Oceanispirochaeta sp. M1: one gene and its partner. Each later gene encodes a partner of the first gene's protein in a complex. Links are inferred from orthologs where the notes say so. Each region holds a gene or a part of one and is shown on either strand. Other genes may lie near its edges.

The links.
Region 2: the proteins of DV872_RS10535 (region 1) and DV872_RS19105 are in contact, whole or in part, in a crystal structure (PDB 3ZGX), measured with the Bacillus subtilis proteins. The link is inferred for Oceanispirochaeta sp. M1 from one-to-one orthologs.

The regions. Positions count from the first base shown.
Region 1 is NZ_QQPQ01000012.1:122,137-125,367, reverse strand. Bases 1-2,904 are described here. They hold DV872_RS10535 (ScpA family protein), read right to left. Parts: upstream 1,883-2,904; coding sequence 1,118-1,882; downstream 1-1,117. Other genes in these bases: recA (recombinase RecA), read right to left, coding at 2,420-2,904; folK (2-amino-4-hydroxy-6-hydroxymethyldihydropteridine diphosphokinase), read right to left, coding at 1,875-2,384; scpB (SMC-Scp complex subunit ScpB), read right to left, coding at 610-1,149; DV872_RS10545 (pseudouridine synthase), read right to left, coding at 1-617. Also shown: more of recA, read right to left, coding at 2,905-3,231. UniProt on the Bacillus subtilis protein: Participates in chromosomal partition during cell division. May act via the formation of a condensin-like complex containing Smc and ScpB that pull DNA away from mid-cell into both cell halves.
Region 2 is NZ_QQPQ01000032.1:4,951-8,640, forward strand. Bases 328-3,690 are described here. They hold DV872_RS19105 (chromosome segregation SMC family protein), read right to left. Parts: upstream 3,321-3,690; coding sequence 528-3,320; downstream 328-527. Other genes in these bases: DV872_RS19100 (hypothetical protein), read right to left, coding at 328-541; DV872_RS19110 (DUF3276 family protein), read right to left, coding at 3,446-3,690. Outside these bases: DV872_RS19095 (hypothetical protein), read right to left, coding at 1-159; more of DV872_RS19100, read right to left, coding at 149-327. UniProt on the Bacillus subtilis protein: Required for chromosome condensation and partitioning.

The DNA of each region.
Region 1 (3,231 bases):
ATACTCTTGATTGTAATATTTTTAGAAAGAAAGACCTTACGAAGCTCTTTGTTTTTTCCCTCTTCAAGAGTAATGGAAACAGACCTGCTGCCCTTTAAGGTATAACGCTTGAGACGGAAATACTCACCCTGCACAGACATTCCCTTCTTAAACTGTTCCATAAGCTCTTTGGGTATCTCTTTTTTCGTGGTGACCATATATTCCTTTTCCAGATGGGAGGAAGGATGTGTCATAAGTTTGGAAAACTCACCGTCATTTGTAAAGAAAATAAGACCCGAGGTCATATAATCCAGGCGGCCTACATTATAGAGTCTTTTGTTTGTTACATCAGAGAGAAGAGAGATAGCCAAAGGCCGCCCCTGATCGTCCTGATTGGAGCAAATAAAGCCGGAGGGCTTATGTAAAGCGATGTAGACATTTTCCCTTTCAGGACGCACCGGTCTTCCGTTATAGCACACGCGGTCTTCGGGACCGACTTTCTGTCCGGGAACAAGAACTGCCTTATCATTGACGGTTACCCTTCCATCAGAGATATATTCTTCACATTTCCTTCTGCTTCCTACACCGCAGCGGGCCAGATAGACCTGCAGTCTCAGTGATTCAAAATCTTTATCCATTCAATTCAAACCTTTTCTGTTCAACTTCATCCAGTTTTGGTAAATCCGATATACTCTTCAATCTGAAAAGTTTCAGAAATTCCTTGGATGTTCCGTACTGAAGAGGTTTTCCGGGTACATCTTTTTTACCGACTTCACGGATAAGACCTCTTTTAACCAGGAGACGGATCATTCCGTCGGAGCTGACACCGCGGATATTTTCTATCTCAGCTTTAGTCAGCGGTTGAGAATAAGCGATAATAGATAATGTTTCCATAGCGGCACGGGACAATTTGTCTTCATTTTTTTTACCATAGTACTCTTTCAGATTATCCCAAAGAGCCTCTTTAGCAGCCAGTACATATCCACCCTGCACTTCGTTAATCACTATTCCATGCTCTTCGCCTGCATAGTGATCTTTCAATTCATCCATCACCTCTTTAAGAACATCCCTGGATAAACCTGTGACTTTGATCAGATGCTCAATTGTAACGGGATCACTTTCAAGAAATAAGGCTGCTTCAACTATCGATCGTTCCTGAATCAGATTCATGTTTCTCACTCTCTTGTTCCGAATGTCTTGATTTTATCATAATATCGCCAAAAAGCTTGTTCTGATAGACCATTATGAGCCTGGTTTTAACAGATTCTAGGACTGCCAGAAAAGCACAGACAATTTCCATTATAGAATTGGGATTGATCAGGATGTCGGTAAAGCCGAATTCACCCCTCTCTTCAAGGAGTTCCTGAATAAGAGTAATCTTCTCATTTACAGTCACTTCCTCATAGAGATTTACAATAGCTTCCTTTGTAAGTGACCCCATAACAGTAGAGAAACTCTGCAGAAGCTCCCACACATCAACTTCTTCCCAGAGCTCCTCTTCATTATCAAAGGGGAGCATACGCTGTTTCTTTTTACGCTCAATTACCCACTCTGTGGATTTTTCCTGCTCTGTCATAAGCTCTGAGAGTTTTTTATATTTCTGATAATCGATCAGTTTAGCAACAAGCTCTTCCCGAGGGTCTTCAATTTCATCTGAAAAATCGACCTCCACAGGTAGAAGCATTCTGGATTTGATGTAAAGAAGAGTAGCGGCAAGGAGATAGAATTCTGTAATATTCTCTAAATTGACCGCTGTTGAGTATTGAAGAAAAGAAAGATACTGCTCCGTTATGGAAGAAATGGGAATGTCATATATATTCACTTCATTTTTCTTTATAAGGAACAGCAGCAGGTCTAGAGGACCCTCAAACTGATCCAGCTGAAATGTAACATGTTCACTCAATGCGCTTTTCCTCCAAGGCTTTGAAGATACTTTTTCCCTTCATAATTTTTATAAAACACTCTACACCCTGATCATCCATTTGTTCCAGTGCTTCCTTATATTGAATATAGGCCGGTGAATCTTTGGGATAAACTTCCAGAAGAGGATAGAGAACAAAGGCCCTCAGCCGAATTCCCGGATGGGGAATTGTAAGTGTCTCTGTTTCAATTTTTTTATCTGAAAAGAACAATATATCAAGATCCATTGTTCTTGGACCTTTAGGGATCTCCCTGCTGCGGTCACGCCCCAGGGAGGCTTCAATGCGTTGGAGATCTTCAAGAAGACTGTTCTCGCCTCCCTGATAGTCACCACAGACTGCCATATTAAGAAAATTAGGCTGATCTTCAACAATCATAGCTCTGGTTTCCCAGACAGAGGATGCTGAGAAATCATCCAATATATCATTCAGGGATCTGCATGCGCCAAGGAGATTGGCAATACGATCGCCCACATTTGTGCCGATACCGATATAGACCTTGTTTAAGGAGTGTTCTTCTTTCAGAACAACTCCTCTTTTATTTTCTTGGGTTCTTTATCTTTAGTAGCTTTCTTAACTTTCTTATCATCCTTGGGAGCTTCAACTTTCTTGGAAGGGAACATTATTCCTCTTAATTGTAAAAGAAGATTCTCTGCAATAACTTCATTATCTTCCAGATATTTTTTGACATTATCACGTCCCTGTCCGATTCTCTCCTCATCCATGGAGTACCAGCTTCCGCTTTTCTGAATCAGTTCATACTTCAGAGCTGCATCCATAAGACTTGCAATAGAAGAAATACCCTTACCGAATATAATTTCAAGTTCCACCTTACGAAAAGGAGGGGCTACCTTATTTTTTACAACTTTTACACGAACCCTGTTACCGATTGCATCTTCCTGTCCCTTGGCCATTGTTTCAATCTTTCGAACCTCAAGACGGACTGAAGAATAGAATTTCAGAGCATTACCACCAGTTGTGGTTTCAGGATTTCCAAACATAACACCTATTTTCATACGAATCTGATTGATAAAAATAAGACAAGCGTTGGACTTGGAAATGATACCTGTCAATTTACGAAGAGCCTGACTCATCAGTCTTGCCTGTAATCCCATATGGGAATCACCCATATCCCCTTCGATCTCGGCACGTGGCGTCAAAGCGGCAACTGAGTCAACGACAATGATATCTACAGCACCGGAACGGATTAAAGACTCTGTTATTTCCAGTGACTGTTCACCTGTGTCAGGCTGAGAAACCCACAATTCATCAACATTGACACCAAGTCCCCTGGCATATGAAGGATCAAGGGCATGCTCTGCATCGATAAAAG
Region 2 (3,690 bases), on another replicon or contig:
ATCAGCCTGTTGTTGGCCCTCAGAGCCTTGCGGGACATCAGCTGTTGTTTCTTCTGTTGAATCACTTTGAGTCTGCTCAGGAGCTTCCTCGGTTGTTTTACAGGAGAATAACAGAATAAAGCAGATGAGTAGAAAGGAGAGTCTGTTCTTATGGTGCATTTTTGAGAATATCCCATACCAGTTTATGATTGGCTTCAGTAAAGTAATCAATATCCGAGGCATCCGGTTCGATCCAGAGTCTGGATACTTCTTCTTCAGTCCATTTAAAGTTTTTATTTCTATAAAGATCCATTGAGAGATCAAGCTCCTCAATAACCTCGGGATAAAGCAGTTCACTGCGGTTTCTTATCTGTGTTGTCTGATTAAGTCTGGCCGTATCGTAGGCCATTTTCCTCTGTTCCATGGCATTCACAGATTGGTCTTCCATATAATCTCTCAGGACAAGAATTCCAACAATCACAAAAATCAGAAGGAGTGTTGATCCTCCGATTATGAGAAAGACTTTCTTATTGATTGAACTGAGAAACTTAGGAAGCTTCATTGGCAGATTCTCCTATCTTCATGGCTATCAGTTTGGATACTCCAGACTCCTGCATGGTTATACCCAGCAGTGTCTTGGCACCTGTTACAGTTTTCTTATTATGTGTGATGACAATAAACTGTGATTCAGCACCAAAGTCCATCAGCACATTGATAAAACGCTGAATATTTGCTTCATCCAGTGCTGCATCAATTTCATCAAGGATACAGAATGGTGAAGGTTTAACTTTGTATGTGGCAAAAAGGAGGGCTACTCCAGTCAGGGAACGTTCTCCACCTGACAACAAAGAAATGTTCTCCAGTTTCTTACCGGGAGGCTGAGCATAAATTTCAATTCCAGATTCAAGGATATTTTCCGGATCAAGAAGTTTCAGTTCAGCCCGGCCTCCACCGAACATTCTTCTGAAAACATCATTGAAATTCTTTTTTATTTCATTGTATGTCTTCTGGAACAGAGCGGCAGACTCTTTTTTTATTTCACTGGTAACCTGTCTCAGATGATCTTTTGCGGTTCGAAGGTCTTCCAGTTGATTATTCAGAAAATCATAGCGTTCTTTGACTTCAGAAAATTCCTCGGGAGCCATCAGGTTGACTTGTCCCAGGGCTCTCAGTTTGTCCCGTGTTGTGGAATAGTCTTTTTTCATATCCTGCCGGTTTTTATTAAGACCGGGCAGCCGATCAAGATAATTTTTTATATCCGAAGAGTTATTTTCAATGAAATTCTGGCAGAGATCCTGAAGATCTGTAGAGATATGCTGATGTTCAAGACTGACTTTTTCAAGATTCAGCAGCAGTTTCTGGAGGTCGCTGTTTTTCTTTTTAAGAGCACCCTCTTCTCCGCTGACATCTTTTGTTCTGCTCTGTATTGATTTTTCAAGATTTTTAAGTTTTTTTAGAAGTTCCTTTTTTGACTCATCATGAGCGTTCATCTGATTCTGAGAAGCCGTGATTTTGTTCAGAATCTCTTTGCCCCTCTCTTTGACTCTTTTAATTTCATCGAGATTGACACCTATCTGCTCTTCTATGCCCCGTATCTCTTTCTGAAGAGCGGCAATACCATCTTCAATAGCAGTAATCTGAGTGGCCATGCGGGCCTTGTTTACCCTGAGTTCTTCAAGTGTATTTCTGAATTGCTGAATTTTGCTGTTGAGCTGTCTGGATTCTTCGGTTTTATTCTGAACAGTCTCCCTGAATTTTTTAAGATTCAGTGTTATAGATTCAAGTTCATCATCGATGTCTCTTTTTTTACTGATAATACCGCTGGGAGCAAGAAATTCCTCAAGGAAATCAGGAAGAGCATCAGCCAGCTTATGAATGGATTCTTCTAAAGAGACCAGACCTGCCTGAAAATCTTTCAGAATCTGTACACCCGAATCCCATATTTCAGAATCGTCTTTTCCATGTCCCACACGTGAGGAATCATCAAAAAGTCTTATTTTACCTTCCAGCTGAATCTGAACAGTCTTGAGTTTAGATACAACATTCTCTTCAAGTTCTTTTTTCTTCTTTATTGAAAAACCGGAATCCTTGAGTCCCTGATCAAGCTGATGTACAATATTGTCAGTCAGATTTCTGAGTTTAAGCTGAAGGCTTTCTCTGTCTTTCTCACCCTGCACTATTCTTTCTTCAGTCTCTTTGATGATGCGGTTATTCTCATCAATCCCCGTTTCGGCGGATTTAATATTCCTTTCAAAGTTAATGATATTATTTTCCAGGTCTTTCAGTTGATCCCGAAATCCCTGAAGAGAGTCTTTTCTGGTTCTTTCTTCTTTCTGAAGGCCCTCTTTTTTGTCGAGAAGGTCTTTCTCTTTCTGAGCGAGTCCCTGATGCTGCTTATCCAGCTCAGTCTGCTGTTCATTGAACATTTTGATTCTGTCAGCCAGATTCTCTTTTTCCAGATCAAGTCCGTAAAGTTGTTTCTGGTCTTCAATCAGTTCATTCTCCATTGAATTGACGGCATCAAGATTGCTGGCCAGATTTCCATTGAGCTGGAGTATTTCTCCTTCAATCTGTTGCTTCTTTTCAAGTTCGCTGTTTTTCTGACTATCTTTCTTTTCCTGCTGTTCTGTGAGCTGACTGAAGCGCAGGAGTTGCAGGTCTATATCAATTGAGGAGAGCTCTTCACGCAGCTGTCTGTATACAAGAGTTTTTTCAGACTGTTTTCTGAGAGTTTCATAATTCTTGCGAACTTCGCTGAGGATATTTTCAACCTGGACCATATTTTCTTCTGTCCGTTTCAGTTTTCTTTCGGCTTCACTGCCCTTCATCTTGAAACGGGTGATACCGGCGGCTTCTTCGAAGAGATATCGTCTTTCTTCGGGTTTATTTGATAGAACCTGATCAATTTTACCCTGTTCCATGATCGAATAAGCGGATTTGCCTATTCCTGTATCATAAAAGATCTCTTTCAGTTCACGGAGCTTCACCAGAGTATTGTTGACAAAGTATTCGCTGTCTCCATTTCTGTAGAGTCTTCTTTTAATGGAAATTTCTGCAAGGTCGAGATCAAGATAGTTTTCCTCGTTGGAAATAACCAATGTAACTTCTGCCACATTGAGGGCTTTACGGGCATCCGTACCATTGAAGATAACATCCTCCATCTTCTCGGCACGCATATTTTTTGTAGACTGTTCACCCAGTACCCATTTCATTGCGTCTACTATATTACTTTTCCCGCAGCCGTTTGGCCCCAGGAGTGCTGTTATTCCGTCGGTGAAATCAATTTGGGTTCTGTCTGCAAAAGACTTGAAGCCCATCAGTTCAATGCGTTTAAGAAACACATATCCTCCAGTTGTTTAAGGGTTTGTTGATAACACTTAAATATATCACATGCTGAAAATTTGGTCAGGACTTATTTATAATAAAAACCCGCCTTATGGCGGGTTAAATGTAAGTAAGTGTTCTTTTAAGCTCTTTTCATATGAGAAGCAGCCTGGTCATAACCTTCAAGGAAAACATCCAGGTTCCTTTTAAAGACCCTGATTGAAACATTTTCATAATTTTCATCAGAACCGACACGGCTTTCTGAAACTATGAGATACAGTTCCCTGTTTTTTGCTGCCTTGACTGTAAATTTGTATTTTCTCTTACCGGAACCTGTTTTAAGTTCATGTTCCCAGTCAGGAACCTCAGCTTTGAGTTTTGTAACGG